One region of the Arthrobacter sp. HLT1-20 genome, then DNA from elsewhere that is predicted to be linked to it. Evidence: predicted binding sites of a transcription regulator. Region 1 holds the regulator's gene; each other region holds the start of a gene.
What was found. The regulator LexA, encoded in region 1, represses DNA repair genes until DNA is damaged. The targets are predictions, from matches to a motif close to TCGAACANNTGTTCGA.
Positions count from the first base shown of each region.

Region 1 (6,899 bases):
GTGACAAGACCCAGTTGCGCAGCAGGCGTGCACCAGCATCGCCCGACTTTTCCGGGTGGAACTGGGTTGCGCACAGCGGTCCGTTTTCAACCGCGGCAATGAAGGGCGCACCGTGCTCCGACCACGTGACCATGGGTGGACGCATCTTCGGCTGGAGTACTTCAAAGTCCCATTTCTGCACACCATAGGAGTGCACAAAGTAGAAACGCTCGTTTTCAACGCCGTCAAACAACATGGAACCTTCGGGCGCCTGAACCGTATTCCACCCCATGTGCGGGACAACAGGGGCTGGCAGCAGCTCAACTGTTCCTGGCCACTCCCCCATGCCTTCTTCGTGGACGCCGTGCTCGAATCCTGCGTCAAAAAGCACCTGCATGCCTACACAAATACCCAGAACGGCGCGGCCTCCGGCCACACGGCGTCCGATCATGCGCAACGCATCAACGTTTTTGAGTTCCTTCATGACCGAACCGAAGGCACCCACTCCCGGCACCACCAGGCCGTCGGCGTTCAACACGTCCTCGGCCTTGGCACTGAGTTTAACCGTGGCGCCTGCCCGTTCCAAGGCGCGTACGGCGGAGCGCACATTGCCTGAACCGTAGTCGAGGACAGTGACCGTGGGCTTATTTTCTCCTGCTGGCAGGGTGGTTGCGGAGCTCACAAAAGGCCCTTCGTGGACGGAATTCCTGTAACGCGGGGATCTGATTCAATGGCTGAACGCAGGGCCCGGGCAAAGGCCTTGAACTGGGCCTCAACAATGTGGTGCGGATCGCGGCCGGCAATGACAGTCATGTGCAGGCAAATTTGTGCGTGCAAGGTGATGGCTTCAAAAACGTGGCGGGTCAAAGATCCTGTGAAGTGTCCGCCGATCAGGTGATATTCCTGGCCTGCGGGCTCGCCACCATGAACCAGGTAGGGTCGGCCGGAAACATCCACGACTGCATTGGCCAGCGCCTCATCCAGCGGGATGGTGGCTTCGCCGAAGCGGCGGATGCCCGCCTTGTTCCCCAAGGCTTCCTTCAGGACCTCACCGAAGGAAATGGCCACATCTTCCACCGTGTGGTGCGCGTCAATGTGCGTGTCGCCGGTGGCCTTAATGTTCATGTCGATCAGCGAGTGCTTGGACAGGGCTGTCAGCATGTGGTCGTAGAACGGGACTGAGGTGTCAATCGTGGAAACACCGGTGCCGTCCAGGTTGATTTCCACCAACACGCTGGACTCGCTGGTTACTCGTTCCAAACGGGCTGTGCGTCCCTGGCCGGGCTGCGGGCTGTTCTCAGTCATTGCACAAGTCCTTTGGTTTGTGTACGCGCCCCCTTGCCCTTGGCGACGCAGGGCAGGGCTGGGCTCGCGAACTTTTCTCTGTATGACACCAGTTTAGGAGAGAAGGCATGGTTATGCCCAAAACAGTCCGCTGCGATGCCGCCGGTGCCCGGCATGGCAGCGTTGTCCGCATCTGGGACTAGCCGGCCAGGATGGCGCGCAGCCCGTTGAGGAAAGCAGTTGTTTCTGCTTCGGTTCCAGCGGTCACGCGCAGGTGACCGGGAATTCCGACGTCGCGAATCAACACTCCGTTGGCCAACAAGGCTTTCCAGACGGCCTGGGGGTTCTCCAGCCCGCCAAAGAAGACAAAGTTTGAGTCCGAGGGGGCCGGGGAAAGTCCCAGGTTTGTCAGCTCCGTGACGATCCGGTCCCGTTGAACCTTGATGGCCTCCACATTGGCCAGCAGGGATGTTGAGGTGCGCAGGGCCGCGACGGCGGTAGCCTGGGTGATGGCCGACAGGTGATAAGGCAGGCGCACCAAACGGAGCGCGTCGGTGACTTCCGGCGCCGCTGCGAGATAGCCGAGACGCGCACCAGCCAAGGCAAACGCCTTGCTCATGGTCCGTGAAACCACCAGGCGGGGCCGGCCTTCCAGCAGGCTCAGGGCACTGGCGGTTCCTGTGTGCGCAAATTCTGCATAAGCCTCATCAACAATGACGATGCACTGCGATGCTTCACCTGCTGCATAAACAGCCTCCACCACGTCAAGGCCGAGGGCCGTTCCAGTGGGATTGTTGGGCGAGCAGAGGAAGACAATGTTCGGGGCGGCCGCACGCACTTGATCCGCGGCCGATGCCGCGGACAAGCTGTAGTCTTGCTCGCGCAAGCCGGCAAGGTACCCCGTTCCCGTGCCACTGGCCAGCAAGGGGTACATGGAGTATGTGGGCGGGAATCCCAGGGCGGTGCGTCCCGGTCCGCCAAATGCCTGGAGGATCTGCTGCAGCACTTCATTGGAACCGTTTGCGGCCCACAGGTTGTCTTCATTGAGACCGTGGCCCAAATACGCCGCCAATTCCTGGCGGAGTGTGGTGAATTCCCTGTCGGGGTACCTGTTGAGGCCTTCAAGTTCCCTGGCCACAGCAGCCAAGATAGCCTCTTTGGCATCTGCCGGGACGCCAAAGGTGTTTTCATTGACGTTCAACAGCACGGGAACGTCAAGTTGCGGGGCGCCGTAGGGATGCAGTCCGCGCAGATCGTCGCGGAGTGGCAATTGACCTAAGCGTTCAAACTGATCCATGACACCAGCTTAATTGCCAGCGTCTGAAATTTCCGAAACGGTGACAGTATGCGGACACCTCACCCGAACCGTTGGGGCAAGTCTTGTGGGCTTGCCGTCCAGTAGTGTTCTACTTCGGGATGGGAACGAACAGGCGCTGGCCGGCCTGCAGTACGCCCGTGCCCAACTCATTCAGGGCAACAATTTCACGAACCACGTCCCGGACATCCCGATTCGGATTGGTGGCTCCGGCGATACTCCACAGGCTGTCACCCTGAAGAACTGTCACGGAATGCGCATAGTTGTCCATGTCGACGGCCATGTTTTCCACTCCCGCATGGGCCGGGCTCGCCAGCGAGCTGAAAACAATGGCCAGCGCCACAAAGACCAGGATCGATGAGGCCACCAGGGCCGGAAGACCAAAGAGCACCAGCCTGCCCCTGCGCGTCAAAGTAAGCTTGACAGGCGCCGCCGCCAGCGGGAGCTGATGCGGCCGGTGACTGGCACCGCTGCCGCCAAACAAGCCCTTGGGTGTACTGCTGAGAGTTCCTGCGGAGATAACCATTGCATTCATGACTTCTCGTCCTTTCACCGTGGATCTGGATCCTTGGCCACACCTGCCGACTGGATCGAAATTCCACGCTTCATATCTTCGATAGAACGTATGTTCTAATTTGCTACTAGTACAGTTTTAGCATCTATAGACGACACTTGCCAAGGGTTGATAGAACAAATGTTTGAAATTGCCCGCCTTGTGGCTTAAACTTGGATTACAAGGATTAGCCGCTAGATGCAGTCCACCAGCAGGCACTGACATTGTTCAGGGCAGCCAAGAAAGGACCCGGAACCATGGCGCTTCAAGAACCTCCGCACCGCATCCCCCAAGCGCCCAGCCGCGCTGGCATGAAGGGGTTGACCGTTCGGCAGAAAAAGATCCTCGAGTGCATCCAGCGCTCCATTGCCGACAAGGGCTACCCGCCCTCCATGCGTGAAATTGGCGACTCCGTGGGGCTGGCCAGTCTTTCCAGCGTCACACACCAATTGACGCAGCTTGAGCGCCATGGCTATTTGCGCAGGGATCCCAAACGTCCCCGTGCCATGGAAGTCTTGATTCCGCTGGTTCTGGACAACGGCGAGGTGGAAATCGAGGGCGTCAGCGCCCCGTCAAAGTTGCGCAGCTCCAACGGGCTCAACTTTGCCGAGCTCAGCAGTTCCTCGGACACTGCTTTTGTTCCGCTCGTGGGACGCATCGCAGCCGGCGGGCCCATCTTGGCCGACCAGTCGGTGGATGACATTATGCCGTTGCCACGGCAGATTGTGGGCAGCGGTGAGCTGTTCATGCTCAAGGTCCAGGGCGATTCCATGATCGACGCCGCAATCTGCGACGGCGACTGGGTTGTGGTGCGGCAACAGCAAACAGCCAACAACGGCGACATTGTGGCAGCACTTCTGGACGATGAAGCCACAGTGAAGACCTTCCGCCAGCGCGACGGCCACACCTGGCTACTGCCCCAGAACACACGCTACGAACCCATCTTGGGCGACCACGCCACCATCATGGGCAAAGTAGTCTCGGTGCTCCGCAGCCTCTAGGCGCGCCAAATAACACGCATACGGATTCATTGTTCCTGAGGGCCAGGAACGGGTATTTTCCGGCTACTATCCGACACGTCGGCCGCGGGCTGGGCCCACGAGCGCGAGGGCCCCGCTGCGAGCTTGCGAGCAGTGGGAGCGCTTGGGGCCTTTGGTGTCTCCTTTACGTAGCCTACAAAAATACCCGTTCCTGGCCCTTGGCGTTATTTGCCGGAGAGCCGTTCCAGGGCAGCCAGAGCCACGGCACGGTCCTTGGTGGCCCAGAACGGCGGGAGGGCTGCGCGCAGGAACCCGCCGTAGCTGGCGTTGGCCAGGCGTGAATCGAGCACTGCCACGACTCCCCTGTCGGCGCTGGAGCGGATCAGGCGCCCCACACCCTGGGCCAGCCGCACGGCTGCGTGGGTGGCGGAGATGGCGATGAAACCGTCGCCACCGCTTTGCGCAACCGCACGGGCCCTAGCTGTCACCAAGGGGTCATCCGGGCGTGGGAACGGAATCCTGTCAATGACCACCAGCCGGCAGGAGGCACCCTGCACGTCAACACCCTGCCACAGTGACATGGTGCCGAACAGGCAGGTGTCCGGTTCATCGGCAAATTCCTTGATGAGCCCGGCCATGGAGGAATCGCCCTGGCACAAAATCTTGACGGAGAGTTTCTTGCGCAGTTTCTCTGCAGCGTCTTCGGCTGCACGCCGCGACGAGAACAGCGCCAACGTTCCGCCGCCGGCGGCGGTGATCAGCGCAGCAAGTTCATCCAGTTGCTCCGCTGACATGCCAAAACCCGGTTTTTGCAGATGTGCCGCCACATACAGCATGCCTTGCTTGGGGTAGTCAAAGGGAGAGCCGACGTCGGCCCCCGTCCAGGAGGGTGCGTTGGGGCCCAAGAGGCCCAGTCCGCCTGCCGTTGCCTGGAAAGACTCGCCAATGGCCAAGGTTGCCGAGGTCAGCACCACTGTGCGGTCGGCGAACAAGCCCTCGCGCAGCTTCATGGCCACACTGAGCGGTGCAATGTTGATGACGGCCGGCTCGCCGTCGTCGGCCTTCTGGTAGCCCTTGCCCGGGGTGAAGCTCCCCGGCCGTGAGGCCCACACCACCTCTCGGGCATCAGCGGCGGCCAACAACCGCTCGCACAGGTCGAAGATCAGGTTCAGCCGGGCCCGGGCAATGGAACGGCCCCCGTCCACGGCAGCGTTGCCTTCGGGCTTGGAATCCGAGAGTGCCGCCCGCACGGCGTCACGCACTTGTTCAATTGCTTGGCTTTGGGTTGGGTTCAGGCCATTGGGCAGCAGCCCCTCTGCCGTGCCGGCGAAGGCCAGGTCAAGGGCTGCCGCGCTGGCGTGAATGGCGTCAACGGAAACCGCCGTGTGCTTGCGGGTGCTGGAGGCCGCTGCCTGCACCATTTGCACCGAGAGCTGTCCCGTGACTGCGCCGGTGACACGGTCCTGCAATTCGTGGGCCTCATCCACCACCACCACGTCGTAATCGGGCAGGACCGCAATACCTTCGAACGCGCTGATGGCCAGCATGGCGTGGTTGGTCACCACAATGTCAGCCTCGGCGCCGCGGGCGCGTGCCAATTCCGAGAAGCATTCGGTGGCCAGCGGGCACTTTTGCGCCCCCAGGCATTCCATGGAGGTCACTGACACCTGCCGCCAGGCCTTATCGGTCACGCCGGGGACCAGCTCGTCCCGATCACCGGTGTCGGTGTCCTGCGCCCACTCACGAAGCCGCACCACCTCCCTCCCCAGCTGAGATGTGGGGCCGGTGGCAGCCCCCGGCAAATGGTTGACGGATGAATCTTCTCCGAGCGTGAACAAGGCGCCTTCGCCGGTGTCCTCGGAGGGGAAACCGCCACCCAGCTTCTGCTTGCACACGTAGTTGCTGCGGCCTTTGACCAGGGCAACATCAATGGCGCGCGGCAGGAGAGGTTCCAGGGCAGCGAGCAGGCGCGGCACATCACGGCCCACAATCTGGGCCTGCAGCGCCAGGGTGGCCGTGGCCACCACTGCCGGCTTGTCACTGGTGAGGGCATTGACAATCAGCGGGATCAGATAGGCAAGCGATTTTCCCGTGCCTGTTCCGGCCTGCACCAACAGGTGGTCGCCGCTTTCAATGGCGCCCACCACACGGCGCACCATCTCATGCTGGCCATCACGGCGTTGGCCGCCCATGGCTTCCACAGCCCTGTCCAGAAGTTCCAGTGCTTGTTGCGAAAATTCACTGTCAGCCATGTTGGACAAACGGTTCAACCTCGGCTGCCAGGTCTTCGCGGACCCGGACGTGGGCCACAGTTCCGTGCTCGCCGTGCTCCAGCGTGATGATCTCGGCGTCGGAGCGGTGTAACTTGTTCAAAACATCGCCGCGGTCGTAGGGGATCAGCAGCGTCAAGGTGACGCTGGGGTGCGGAATTCCCTCGCTGATGGCCTGGAGCAGCTCTTCGATGCCTTGCCCCGTTCGGGCGGAAACCACTACAGTGTTGGCCTCGTGCTGGCGCAGCCGTTCCACCACAAAAGGATCGGCGATGTCCCCCTTGTTCAAGATGATCAGCTCAGGGATCTTCAGCGCATCGACTTCGGCGAAGACTGTTCGAACGGCAGCAATCTGCCCCTCGGGATCGGGGTGGGAGGCGTCCACAATGTGCAGGATCAAGTCTGCGTCCGCCACCTCCTCCAAAGTGGAGCGGAAGGCTTCAACCAACTGGGTGGGCAGCGAACGCACAAACCCAACGGTGTCCACCAGTGTGTAGCCCAGGCCGTCGGCCGTCTCG
Region 1 covers NZ_JBTNDR010000014.1:86,082-92,980, reverse strand. Annotated here, with positions in the region: gene hisH (imidazole glycerol phosphate synthase subunit HisH) at 1-661, opposite strand, end outside; gene hisB (imidazoleglycerol-phosphate dehydratase HisB) at 658-1,284, opposite strand; gene ACX80Q_RS09745 (histidinol-phosphate transaminase) at 1,463-2,560, opposite strand; gene ACX80Q_RS09740 (LysM peptidoglycan-binding domain-containing protein) at 2,670-3,113, opposite strand; gene lexA (transcriptional repressor LexA) at 3,389-4,132, shown strand; gene ACX80Q_RS09730 (ATP-dependent DNA helicase) at 4,336-6,363, opposite strand; gene hflX (GTPase HflX) at 6,356-6,899, opposite strand, start outside.

Region 2 (6,899 bases), on a different contig from region 1:
CCCTGCGGTGCGCAAAGCCGGCGGACGGGCTGCCGCCTACCACCAGGGCACACTTGTGGTGGACCACCTGCAACGCGAGGACGACGCCATCGCGGGGGCTAAGGCGAGGTTTGGCTTCTTCGGGGACCTCTTCACCGAAGCCCTGCAAAGCCTGGGCGTGGCTGCCGCCGTCGGTGAGATCCCCGGCGAATACTGTCCCGGCGAATACAGTGTCTACGGCAGTGGCCCGGCAGGCCGGATCAAACTGGTGGGCACAGCCCAGCGCGTGGTCTCCGGCGCCTGGCTGTTCAGTTCGGTGATTGTTGTTGAAGACTCGGCACCCATCCGCAGCGTCCTCACGGGCACCTATGCCGCCCTGGGGCTGGAGTGGGATCCGGCAACTGCCGGCGCCGCCCAGGACCTGGTTCCAGAGATCACAGTGGACGATGTGGAGGACGCCGTGTTGGCCGCCTATGCACAGCACACGGAACTGGTCCACCCCTAGCCGCCCAGGCCAGCGTCCATCCGTTAGACACATGATGTGGGTGTCACGCAACAACACCCACATCACGTGTCCAATGGAATCGGGCAGCCCGGATCTACTGCTGCGCGGCTGCCAGGATCCCCGGCGCCTCGGCCGCAATCGTGGTGGAGTCGCCGTGGCCGGTGTTGACCACCGTGTCCGCGGGTAGGGTCAGCAACCGCTCCTTAATGGAGGCAACAATGGTGGGGAAGTCACTGTAGGAGCGCCCTGTTGCCCCTGGCCCGCCGTTGAACAAGGTGTCTCCGGTGAAAACAGTACCCAGCGCCTCGGCGTAAAAGCACGTTGAGCCGGGGGAGTGCCCGGGCGTGTGCAACGCCCGCAGCACAGTGCCGGCCACCTCAAAGGTGTCGCCGTCCGCGATGGGGGAATCCGGTGAAGTGCCCGGGAAGAGGGATTCCCACAGCATCTGGTCTGCCGGGTTCATGAGCACTGGTGCCCCCACCAAGTCGGCAAAGTCCCGCGCGAAACGGATGTGGTCGTCGTGGCCGTGGGTCAGCAATACCGCTTTGACTGTACGTTCCCCCACGGCTTCCTTGATGGCGCCGGGGTTGTGGGCGGGGTCGATCACGTACACCTGGGTGTCGTCGCCAACGATCCAGACGTTGTTGTCCACGTCCCAGGTGCCGCCGTCGAGCGAGAATGTGCCTTTGGTCACCAGGCGTTCAATGCGGGCGCTCATACGAACTCCACCACCGAACGCAGCACGGAGCCCTGACCCATTTTGGTGAAGGCAGCCTCAATGTCGTTGATGGTGATGCGTTCGCTCACAAAGGCGTCCAAATCCAGTTTGCCCTGCTTGTAGAGCTCCACCAGCATGGGGAAATCGCGCGAGGGCAGGCAATCGCCATACCAGGAAGACTTCAGGGATCCGCCGCGGCCAAACACATCCAGCAACGGCAGGTCCAGCACCATCTCCGGGGTGGGCACACCCACCAGCACCACTGTGCCGGCAAGGTCGCGGGCGTAGAAGGCTTGCTTGTAGGTTTCGGGACGTCCGACGGCGTCAATCACCACATCTGCACCGAACCCGCCGGTGTGGTTCTGGATGGCGAGCACGGCATCCTCCTGCGAGGCATCCACCGTGTGCGTGGCGCCGAGTTTCACGGCCGCCGCAAGCTTCTGCGGATCGCGGTCAACGGCAACGATGGTGGTGGCGCCGGCAAGTGCCGCCCCGGCAATGGCCGCCGAGCCCACGCCGCCGCAGCCGATGACTGCCACGGAGTCCCCGCGCTTGACGTTGCCGGTGTTGATGGCCGCTCCAATGCCGGCCATGACGCCGCAGCCCAGCAGGCCCACGGCGCCCGGGTCAACGTCCGGGTCAACCTTGGTGCACTGGCCGGCCGCCACAAGTGTCTTCTCAATGAAGGCGCCGATGCCCAATGCGGGGGAGAGGACAGTGCCGTCCTCGAGGGTCATCTTCTGCGTGGCGTTGGCGGTGTTGAAACAGTACTGGCCCTGGCCCTTGCTGCAGGCGCGGCAGGTACCGCACACGGCACGCCAGTTCAGGATGACCCGGTCGCCCGGGACCACGTTGGTGACCCCGGCACCCACGGCACTCACAACACCTGTTGCCTCGTGTCCCAGCAGGAACGGGAAATCATCGCTGATCCCGCCCTGCTTGTAGTGCAGGTCGGTATGGCAAACACCGCTGGTCAAAATATCCACGAGTGCTTCGCCCGGGCCCGGGTCCGGGACCAGGATGGTTTCGATTGTGACGGCCGCGTCCTTGCTCAGGACTACTGCGCCTTTGACCTTATGCACCATGGAAGAGCTCCTAGAATCCGCTGTGTTCCCTGTCAGGAACATCAAATGAGGTTCCTGACAGGCTACACGGCTTCATGCACCGGCCCTGACTAGGCTGCGAGCCTGGCCACCACGTCCTTGAGGGAGGGGTTGGTTGCTGCCGTGCCGTCCGGGAACAGGATGGTGGGGACGGTCTGGTTGCCGTCGTTGAGGCTTTCCACGAGCTCTGCCGTGCCGGGAACATCTTCGATGTTGATCTCCGTGTAGCCAATGCCCTCGGCGTCCAGCTGCTTCTTCAGGCGTTTGCAATAGCCGCACCACGTGGTGGAAAACATGGTGATGCTGCCGGCGTCGGGGGTGAAATCCACGTCAAATACTCCTTGAAAGTAAAGTCTTGCTGATTGCTACTGGTGACAACGCTACCGGGTGGAGGGGATATTCCTCACCTTGTTGCAGGGTGGGTGCCTGTGCCGCGCTGGCAGTCTGTGCCACTATGGATCCCATGTGCGGACGATACGTTATGGCGAGGGCAGTGGGCGATCTGGTGGCGGAGCTGGAAGCGGAGGCCGAGGCGTCCCTTGAGCTGCGGAGCTCCTACAACGTTGCCCCCACCACGGATGTGCCCATTGTGCTGGAACGGCTCATTGACGGGGCGGTCCACCGGCAAATCCACGTTGCCAAGTGGGGCCTGGTGCCGGGCTGGGCCAAGGATCCGGCCGTGGGGGTGCGCGCCTTCAATGCGCGCAGTGAAACAGTGGCGGAGAAGCCTACGTTCCGCTCGGCCCTGAAGTCCAAACGGTGCGGCGTGCCCGTGCAGGGCTACTACGAATGGAAGAAGTCGCCGGACGGCAAGAGCAAGCAGGCCTATTTTGTGCACAGCGCCGACGGCGCGTTGATCACCTTTGCCGGGCTCTACGAATGGTGGAAGGACCCTGCCAAGGACAACGGGGCGCCCGATCAGTGGCTGCTGTCCGCCAGCATCATCACCATGGCCTCGCCTCCTGAGGGTGAGCTGGCCACCTTGCATGACAGGCTGCCGGTGCCCCTGACCGCTGAGGGATTGGCCGAATGGCTCAACCCGGAGGCTGGTGCGCCGGCACAGCTGCTGGAGATGGTCCTGGCGGATGCCTACGGCCAGGCCGCCAGCTGGCGGCTTGACCCTGTCAGCGCCGCAGTGGGTAATGTGCGCAATGACGGCCCCGAACTCATCGAGCCGATCGCACTGTAGGAGGTCAGCGCTGTAGGGTGCCGGGTACCAGCTAGACGGTGACGTTTCCGGCGTCGTCCACGGCCCAGGTGGGATTGAACGCAACTTCCCAGCGGAAACCGTCAGGATCGGCAAAGTAGCCGCTGTACCCGCCCCAGGGCTGTTGCACGGCGGGATGATCGACGACGGCGCCCGCCTCGAGTGCCTGCGCCAAGACGGCGTCGACCTCGGCAACACTGCCAACGTTGTGGCTCAGGGTGATGGGAGGGACGCCGTCGGAGGGTTCAACACCCAACTCGGCGGCCATGGCTTCCCGGTTCCACAGCGACAAAATGAGCCCATGGTTCAGCTGCAGGAAAATGACCTGGCCGGGCACTTCCTGATGAGCCGTCCAGCCCAAACCTGTGAGATAAAACTCACGGGAGCTTTCCACATTGCGGACTCCCAAAGAAATAAACGTCAACCGCTGGTCCATGGTGGAGGTTTAGTCCTCTTCGGGGGACCAGCGGCGGAAGTCCAGTGACAGGTACAGGGCCAGGGCTGCGGAATTGGTGGATTCCACCCGCAGGGCCACATCCGCCTTACCGTCGTTGAACAAGGTGTCCATGGTGGCAAGGACCAGATCCTCGGCCAGGCCGCGGCGGCGGTGTTCACGGTCGGTGATCAGTTCAATGATGAAGGGGGCATCGGGAGTGTCGTTGCCAATGGCGTGCTCCACCACGAGTACGGCAGCCACGATTTTGCCGTCGTCATCCAGGGCAACATGGGAGGCGTTGGGGAGGAAATGGCCGTATTTGCCCGCCAGGGAAGCCTGCATGTCGGCCAAGGCAACTTCGATCGAATCGCCAGCGGCGCCGGCGTCGTAGGCGGTGAAGTACAGCTCACCGAGGCGTGGGAGGTCTGACTCCTGCACGGTACGGGAAGCCATCTTGAGCTCCCGTTCCAACGGAGTGGTCTTGGCGATGAGGGTGACCATGTCAGTCATGGAACGCTCCTTCAAAAAATCGTGGTGACGCCGTCAGTGCGACTAGGCCAATGGCCATAAGGCCATGCTAGACGTCAGTTGCGTTGTCAGCTATCTACATAACGCTTTATGCGCAGAACAAATGTCCGCTCCGGCGTTTCTTCCCAATAAGCGGGTTACTTTCCGCGTGAAACTGAGCGTACACTTAAATCTATTCGGATATATGTACTAATAAGTCATTCGGATCAAGAACATGATGCTGAGTTGGCGTCGCCGGGTGGAGGTGGAGTGCACGCATGGGCACCTTTAGCGAATCAGTTACTGTGGTGCGCTCAGCCGAGGGGGTGCTGGTGCAGCTGTGGTGGCGTGGACGGCTCCATGACCTTGCCGCCGAACCATTGTGTTGGTATGAACGGCGGCCCTGGTGGGAAAGCGAGACCCGCATGCGTCCGGGCGAGGGAGTGGGATCTGTGGACACCCAAATGTGGCGGGTGCAGGTGCGCCAGGAGGGAAGTGCGGAGCTGTTAACCCTGGACCTGGTGAGGTACCGGCCCAGCGACCGCTGGCGTGTCATAAAAATCCATGACGCACTGGATGAGCACTTTAAGGAGTTGCAGGAGGGTGCATAACTTTGTCCACTTGCATTGCGCCTCGGCCTTCAGTGCCCACTACGGGGTGTCCTGGCCCGATGACTTGGCTGCAGCCGCAGCAGCTGACGGCGCCAACGCGCTTGCCATTACCGACCGGGACGGGCTCTACGGTGCCGTCAAACACGTCAAGGCCTGCATGGCTGCCGGGATTGACCCCCTTCTTGGTGTTGACCTTGCCGTGCTGGAAGAGGGGCACAACGGTGTGGAAGTGGCGGGGCGGGTGGTGATCCTGGCCCATGGTGGGGGATTCGTGGCGCCGGGCGCAGGGTACGGTGCCCTGTGCCGCCTCATTTCTGCCGCGCATGAGCAGCCCCTGGTGGGCCTCACCCTGGCCCAACTGGCCACAGCCGTGCTGGATCCGGCGTCCGGCAGGGCCGCGCTGACAGTTTTGCTGGGTCCCGCATCTCCCGTGGGCAGGGCGCTCAACGGGCGCAAATACCTCCTTCCACGCACCAAATTCCTTGCATGGCGCAATGCCATGCCCGTGGGGTCCCTTGTGGTGGAAATCCTGAGTCACCTGAGCGCTCCCGGCGCGCCCATGAGCACCTCCCATGCCGTGCGCATGCTGAAACTGGCGCAGGAATTTGATGTGCCTGCCGTTCTGAGCAACGCCGTGCGCTACAGCTGTGAAGACGATGCCCCAACGGCGGATGTCCTGGACGCTGCCAGGAACATCTCGCCCCTGGAAAAGCTCAATGACCTGCAACCCACGGGGCAGGCCTGGCTTAAAAATGCTGCCCAGATGCAGGCAGTGGCCCAGGAGATTGTCCACCAGGGCGGCTATGGCGGTGCCGAGCTGAGGCAGTTGTGGTCCAACACGGAACAATTGGCGGACAAGTGCAGGCTTGACCCCGCAGCCGATCTTGGCTGGAAGCAGCCCAAAACCCCGGAGTCATCGGTGTTGGGGCTGACGCAGCCAGCAGGCATGGAGCTGCGTCAACGCACTGAAGCCGGGCTGAACCAGCGCTTTGGGGGACTCCCGGACGGACAGCTGCGCACGGTGCGCAGCCGGTTGGAAACAGAACTGGCCACCATCAGCGGCTTGGGCTTCGATTCTTATTTTCTTACCGTGGCCGAGGTCTCGGAGATGATCCGTGACATGGGGGTGCGCCGGGCGGCACGCGGGTCCGGGGCGTCGTCGCTGGTCAACTATTTGCTGGGCATCAGCGCGGTTGACCCCATCGCCAACGACCTGCTCTTTGAACGGTTCCTCTCCCTAGACAGGTCAACGCTGCCGGACATTGACCTTGATGTGGAAAGCGCCGAACGCCACAACGTGTACAGGCGCATCTTTGAGCGTTTCGGCCCACAACGGGTCACCCTGATGAGCATGCAAAACAGCTACCGGGCCCGCGGTGCTGTCAGGGATGCGGGCCTGGCGCTGGGCATGGACAAAGGTGAGATTGACCAAATTGCCAAACAGCTGTGGCGGTTTTCGGCTGGATCCTTCAGGGAAGCATTGGAGGAGAAACCCGAGCTGCGTGACTTTGCCGCCCAGGTGGAAAGCTCCCGCAATGCGCCAGGAAGCGCCCAGCTGGATCTGCTGGTTGACCTCACCGAACGCCTGGACAGTTTGCCTAGGCACATTTCCATGCACCCGTGCGGGGTGATTCTGGGGGATTCGACCCTGCTGAACAGGACGCCCGTGCAACCGAGCGGGCTGGGCCTGCCCATGAGCCAATTTGATAAACACGACATGGATGCCATGGGCATGCTCAAACTCGATGTGCTGGGTGTGCGCATGCAAAGCGCCATGGCCTATGCCGTACGGGAAATCATCCGCCTGCACCCCTCCAGGGAAGCCGTTGCCGC
Region 2 covers NZ_JBTNDR010000006.1:54,407-61,305, forward strand. Annotated here, with positions in the region: gene ACX80Q_RS05310 (lipoate--protein ligase family protein) at 1-484, shown strand, start outside; gene ACX80Q_RS05315 (MBL fold metallo-hydrolase) at 579-1,202, opposite strand; gene ACX80Q_RS05320 (S-(hydroxymethyl)mycothiol dehydrogenase) at 1,199-2,287, opposite strand; gene ACX80Q_RS05325 (mycoredoxin) at 2,377-2,634, opposite strand; gene ACX80Q_RS05330 (SOS response-associated peptidase) at 2,769-3,494, shown strand; gene ACX80Q_RS05335 (VOC family protein) at 3,526-3,948, opposite strand; gene ACX80Q_RS05340 (GNAT family N-acetyltransferase) at 3,958-4,458, opposite strand; gene ACX80Q_RS05345 (DUF6504 family protein) at 4,734-5,066, shown strand; gene ACX80Q_RS05350 (DNA polymerase III subunit alpha) at 5,059-6,899, shown strand, end outside.
Region 2: a site for LexA is predicted at 4,653-4,668, ahead of ACX80Q_RS05345 (DUF6504 family protein). Genes of this name have one in related genera too.

Region 3 (6,899 bases), on a different contig from region 1:
GCATCTCGGCCTGCACGTGCGCCATGAGCGCATCCAGCCGGCTGCTTTGCGCCAAAGAAACCACCAGGGCGTGGAACTTTTGGTTGGCGTCCGCCATGTCAGCCACGTCGAGGCGCTCTTGTGCGGCAAGCCCCTGCTGCACAGCGTCCGCGAGCGCCTGCTCGGTGGCAGCCGGGCGGCCCAGCAGCAAGGCAGCCGGTTCCAGGACACGCCGAATCCTGTACATCTCCTGCACGTCGGCGCATGTGGGCCGCGCCACGAAGACTCCGCGATTGGGAATTTTAGTCACGATGCGTTCGGCCCCCAACACCGTGAAGGCATCCCTCAAGGTGTTCCGGGAAACGCCCAGCGCCTCGCCCAGGGACTGCTCGGAGAGCTTGGCGCCGGGGAGAAGCTCACCGCTGAGGATGGCGGAACGCAGCTTGTCCACGACAGCGTTCGAAGTGTGGGCGTGCCTGGGATTCTTTAGTGGTTCGCGGACAGTCACCTGCGCACTGACCATTCTCGGTTCAGGATGGCGTAGTGGCGCAGCGAGACCCACTCGCCCTTGCACCAATCGGCCTCCACAAATGTGGCTTCCAGGCGCATCCCCAACCGGGTCATCAACGCCGCTGATTTTTCATTGCGGTCATCGCAGATGCCCTCCACCCGGTGCCAGCCAAAATGGTTGAAGGCGATCTCCAGGGCGGCGGTGCAGGCCGTAAAGGCAATGCCACGGCCTTGTACCGCGGGGCTGAAAACAAAACCGATCTCGCCCCGGAGCGGATTTGCCGCATCCCACTTGAGCAGGACCTCCCCAACGGCCTCATGAGAGGCCCCGTGCTCCACAGCCAAGTCCAGCCACTGGCCGGGAGTTTGCAGCTCTTTTTGGGCCACCATGGCCGCCAGAGTCAGCTGGGTGTCGGCCACAGTGTGCGGCGGGTGGGGCAGGTACCGGGCCACCTTGGCCATGGAACGGTACTGGTTGACTGCTGGCACATCCGCCATGGTGACCGGGCGCAGGCGCTGGCCCTGGGCTTGGTATGGGTAAGGCGGTTGCACCGGGGCAGGTACAGTGCCAGCAACTGAAGACATGTTCAGATCCTAGTGGTGAATCGGCCGCCCACACCCCATCGCGCCTCCGGCGCGGGCCGTGGCCAACGCCCCGGATCGTCTCGGTACTTTCGCGGGAAACAGTCAGAGTCCTTGGGTAACATGAGCCCATGTCTGTTGCCCCAACCGCCCGACGCCGCGTGGAACTTGTTCTGGTTCCACTCGTGGCCGCCTTTTGCATGGCCTTGATTATTGGCGCCATTGTGCTCGACCGCGACGGGCGCCCGTGCTCCACACCTAACTGGGACAACCACGTGAGCGTCACCTTGAGCGATTCATCCAAGGTGGCAAGTGTCACGGCATGTTCGGGCAGCGAATGCGTCCCCATGGCTCCGATGTTTGCCAAAAGCAGCACGGGAAGCACCCGGCTGCTGGCCCACCAGAAAGATGGATCGTGGCTGTTGAATGTGGGGGCGCAACCACCCTCCGCCATTAGTTTTCAGGCCTTCGATCAGGGCGGAAATGTTCTGGCCGCGAAGTCCACGGATTTGAACTGGACACGAGTTTCCGGCAATGAACGTTGTGGCGGCCGCATGGCGGACATCAAAGTAGGCTTGGCTGTTCCCTAGGGCCAACCCGCAGATTTGTTAGCGGTTCACGAAGTAAATGAGCACACCGGCAGCCCAGGTGCCGGCGGCCAGGGAAGCAAACGCAAACTCCACCAAGATGCCCAGTCCCGTGGCCTTGAGCGCTGCCACGGAGGACGATATGGCCGGGCGGAACTCCTTTTGCCGGGCAAATTCTGACAGGAACAAGCCAACGGCGAACCCTACCAGCAGGCCCACCACCGGAATCACAAAGAAGCCAACCACCCCCAACACCAGGCCGATGACCACGGATCTGCCGGGAATGGCTCGCTGCTTCATGACCCGGCCGGTCAGCACGGCACTGGAGACCATGCCCGCTGCAACAAATAGCACAGCAATGCTAAAAACTATCCAACCCAGCGGGGAGCCCAGCACCAGGGCCCACACCAGCAGGCTCACACCTATCAGCAGGCTTCCGGGAAGCACGGGCACAATGACCCCCGTGGCCCCCACGGCAATGGCCAGGCCGCAAATAATTGTCCAAATGATCTGTGCATCCATCCTGCAATAGTGCCACCCTTGACACCGGCCGGTTTCACGGCGTCAAATAGTTAATAGAATATTTATTCTGGAAACTATTGCACTATGGTAACGGTCGGCGTATTCTTTGGGTATGAGTATTCCGGTGATTGCCCCCGGGGACCGGGGCGGTGGAGCCACACAGGATGTGGCGCAGTTGCTCGCTGGGATTGCTCTTCCTTCCATTGAACCCTTTGGCCCTGACAATGCCGTATTGGCGGGGCTCCCGGCTTTTGCTCCCTCGGCTGCGCCGGACCCGGAACCGCCGTCCCGGGTGGGTGTCGCCCGGGGTGTTTATGACTCGGCAATGGCGGCGTTGGCTGTTGTGAAGCGTCTGGAGGATGCTACTGCCGCGTGCAAGGCGGCGTTGGTGGCGCGGGTGATGGGTGCGGCCCAGGTGGAAGCCACGGCTGTGGCGTTGGATAGTTGGCAGTCGGGGGTGGCTGCCAGCAGTGCGTGCGCGGAGATCGCCTTGACCCTGTGCATCCCGGAACGCACCGCCACGGCGCTGTCCCATCAGGCCGTGGAGCTTCTGGCCCACCCCGCCACCATGGCGGCGTTGATGACGGGGGAGCTTTCCTTCCGGCATGCGGGCATCATCATTGATGAAGGGCAGACGCTAGCGGAAACCCCTGGAATTACTGCAACGGAAATGGCAGCGTTCGAGGCACGTTTGTTGGTCCTGGCGCCGGGGACCACGGCGTCGGGGTTTGCCGTGAAGGCCCGGCGTGCGCGGGAGTCCACGCACCCACAGACTCTGACAACGCGTACCCAGCAGGCGTACGGCAGGCGGGCAATGACACTGGAGGCGGGCAAGGACGGCATGTCGTGGCTGACTCTGCACCTGCCCGCCGTGGCGGCTGAGGGTGTCTGGGTGAATTGCACCCGCACGGCCCGCGCCATCAAACGAGAAGCACAAAAGCGGGCAGCCACCACAGGGGCGGGCACTGCGAGGGTGGGTGCTGCGGGGAAGGATTCCGGGGAGTACCGGACTCTGACCCAGCTGCGGATCGACGTGGCCGCCGCCCTCTTGCTGAACCAGCACCCCCTAGACGGCAGCGGCAGTGGCCCCACGGATGGCGATGTCTCTGGTGCCGGTGCATCTGGTGGTGCCGGTACCGCTGCGGGCGGCCCTGCTGACCGGGGCGGCAGTTTCTCGGCAGGCAGCGGCAGTGCCGAGACGGGCAGCGGCAGTGCCGAGACGGGCAGTGCTGCCGCGGGCATCGCTGGCAGTGCTGGCAGTGCTGGCAGTGCTGGCAGCGGCACCGGCAGCGACTGGGCAGGCTGGACTGGCGCCGATCCCGGGGCCGGAAGTGAAGTTCCTTTTGGCAGCAGCTCTGCTTTTGGGGTCACCTTGTTTGACCAGGAGCCCGTCTGGGCACACCGAGACCCCAACGAACCTGTGGGCCGCTACCTGAATCCGGACCCCACCGCCGTTCCCGAACCACGCACCAGCACCAACACCAACACCAACCTGACGGCGGGCCTGGTCCCGGAGCCTGGCAGCGAGGTGCAGGTGTTGGCCGGAGTAGTGTGTGAAGGCGAAATCCTGCCCTCCGCGGATGAAACTGTGGCAGTGAGTGGCTACCTCGACGGTGACGCCGGGGAGGATGAAGTCATTTCCGGGGAGTTGCTCGGGGACGGTTCGGGCTATGTTGCCGGGGTGGTCGATGGTCTCCCGGAGGACCCGGATCGCGACTACCTGGAGCAGCTGGCGGCCATCATCGAGCACAAATTGATCACCGACCCTCCCCTGCCCGAGGCCACCATCTTGCTCACTGTGCCGTTCCTGGGGGCGCTGGGCATCACCGATGAACCGGCGCAGCTGGTGGGCAGCAGCGCCAGTTCCGGGCCAGTGCCGGAAAGTATTGCCCGGCAGCTTGCCGCCAATGCCGGCACGTTCCTGCGCGTGTTGACCGATCCCATCAGCGGTGAACCGTTGGGATTGACCCCGGAGCGGTACAGGATGCGCGACAGCGAAAAGGCTGTCCTGCGTGCGCTGGCACAGGGCTGTTACTACCCGAACTGCACCAACCCTGTGATGGACACCGAAACAGACCACCTCACCGCGTGGGAGAACGGCGGGAGCACCACACCGGAGAACATGCGCCCGGCCTGTAAACGCCACCACATGCTCCGGCACTTCAAGGACGACAAAGACAGGCACGGCAACCACCGCGTCGATCAAGACCCCGACCGCCACCAGATCCGGCTGCGTGGCTGGACGCCCCGGATTGAGCAAGACGGCAGGGTCGGATGGATCTCACCATCCGGGAAATACCACCACCCCCAGAACCGGGAACCCCTGTACCCAGCCTTCCCCAAATGGCTCAAGAAACGCCTTAACAAAACACTCACCCCCACCAAGCCCGACATCAGCCGCGTGGAACAACTCATTCTCAAATACCTCAAACGCCACCCACACTGACAGCACTCTTGACACGTAGGTTTGGGCGCCCCAGCGTCCATGGAGACTGACTTTGGTCGCTAGCGGCGGCGGCGCACTAGGCGGTTGCTCGTGACGGCACCTGCACCCAGCATCAGGACCAGGAGCGCCGCAATGACCGAGGCGTCCAATCCCACGGCACCGGTCTTGGCGAGCGCACCAGCTCCGGTTCCTGCAGCGGTGCCAGCCACATTGCCTGCGTTGCCGCCAGCGTTGTTGCCTGCGTTGCCGCCTGTGGCTGCGCCTTCCGTGCAGCCCAGCTCAAAAGCCACGGTGTCCAGTGCTTCGCCGGCAGCGTAGAAGTCGGCAAACGGCGCAACGCCGCTGGCCGCCAGGACTGCTTTAGCGCCGGAAGCTGAGTACACCGTCCCGGCGGCGTTGAGGCCCGCCGGGGAGAGGTCAAGCGTTGCCAGGACTACGCCGTCGTACTTGGTGTCGATGCCCGGCTTGGCGCCAGCCGTGGCGGACTCCAGCGATCGGCTGACAACATCGGCCTTGAGGGTTCCAACCGTGCCGTCCATGACAAGCGTGACGTTGGTGATGGTGACGGAGAGGACGGAGCCGGAACCGTAGTCGTGGCCCTGGAATCGCGTCTCACCACTGAACGTGACGGAACCGCTGCGCTTGGCCGGGTCAATGGTTCCCTTGCCCTGTGTGAAGGTGAAGATGGAATCCGCACCGACGGTTGCGCCGTTGAACGTGATGGAGCCCTTGGCGATGTTGCCGGTGATGTAATTGCGGAAGGATTCCTTCACACCCCAGGACAGTGTGCCGTCAACAACCGTGCCGTTGGTGCATTTGGCATCAGCGGAGGGCTTGGGGGTCGGATCCGCAGTTCCAGGCACTGTGGGCTTGGGAGTTTCCGGGCCCACAACGGCGGCAGTGATCGTCAGCTGCACCGAGGCGCTTTGCACGCCGGGAACCGCTGCCCTCAGCAATTGCGCGGGAGCGGTTGCCGTTGCCGTCAGGGTGTACTTGCCAGCTTTGTGTGTAGCCGGAACGGGCCACGTCACCGAGAAGGAGCCGTCGGCGGTCACCGTGAGAGGAACCGCCGGGGCGCTGCCTTGAATCTCAAAACTCAAGGCATCAAAGGCGGTGTTTGCCGGGTAGAAATCGGCAAAGGCGGGAACGCCGGCTGCGCTCAGGGCTGTGGGCAGCTTGGTGCCCGACAGGCTCTGCGCGTCAGCGCTGACACCGGCGGTGTCAATGCTGATGAGGGCAACATCGGAGTACGTCTTAAGGGGACCTTCCAACGACTTGCTCGTCACGTCTGCCAGCAACTGCTTGTTCTTCACATCAACACGAATGTTGCTGATCGTCACTTGAAATGCGCCGTCGTGGCCCGTCATGGACACTGTGCCGGTGAACCCGGCGAGCTTTGTGGTTGCATTGAAGCTGCCAGCGGGGAAGTGGAAGGTGCCATCAGCGTTCTCGGTGGCGCCGCCGCTCGTGGTGATCCCACCCTTGGCGATGTTTCCCAAGAGGTAGTTGCGGAAGGACTCCTTGACTCCCCAATCCAGGCCACCAGTTGTACCGGTTGCGGGAGCCCCAATCTCCACGGCCTCGCCGTCAAGGTCAAAGACAAGTGCGCTGCCCGGCGCGAAGTTGCTGCCGGAAAAGGTGACCTTCTTGCCGGCTTCAACACTTGCTGCACCCAAGTTCAGGGCAGGCTTGACGTCGGGAATCTCGGGCTCGGGAATGACGGGAGCCGAGGGATCGGCCCATGCAAGTTCCACAAAGGCATCCTGGGTGCGGTCGGAGGAATAGTCGTGGTCCTTATTGTCCTCGTCCCTGGGCGAATTGAAGGTGGCAATGTACAGCTTGTTGGCAATGGCTGTGAAGCCGCCGTTTTCAAACACTGTTGTCACGGAGAACTCAACCGGGCCAAATGAGCCTTGGGCGTCAGTTGTCACCAGCTGCGCGCGTTCATAGACCGAGGGCCGGCTTGCGCCGCCCGCGCCCTGGGCAACCTCTGCAACGTAGATGGCGCGGTTGGCGGCGTATCCGGTGCCGGAAACCATGACTTTGCTGTCATGCTTCAGACCGGTTGCCGGCTCAACTTTCAGGACGGGCTTGGTGGCCGGCACCTCAGGCTTGCCCACGGTGAGGGGCGCGTAAAGTTCCTGCGCAGCATTCGTGGTGCCACCAGCGGCATAGGTGTAAACCCCAAAGTTGCCAGCCTCGGGCCACTCAACATCAACACCGGCAGTGACCTTCTTCTTCACCGTCAACGTCGCAGAGAACGAACCATCAGT
Region 3 covers NZ_JBTNDR010000016.1:41,831-48,729, forward strand. Annotated here, with positions in the region: gene ACX80Q_RS10480 (GntR family transcriptional regulator) at 1-430, opposite strand, end outside; gene ACX80Q_RS10485 (GNAT family N-acetyltransferase) at 484-1,074, opposite strand; gene ACX80Q_RS10490 (hypothetical protein) at 1,203-1,661, shown strand; gene ACX80Q_RS10495 (DUF456 domain-containing protein) at 1,680-2,180, opposite strand; gene ACX80Q_RS10500 (HNH endonuclease signature motif containing protein) at 2,293-4,626, shown strand; gene ACX80Q_RS10505 (HtaA domain-containing protein) at 4,686-6,899, opposite strand, start outside.
Region 3: a site for LexA is predicted at 2,235-2,250, ahead of ACX80Q_RS10500 (HNH endonuclease signature motif containing protein). Genes of this name have one in related genera too.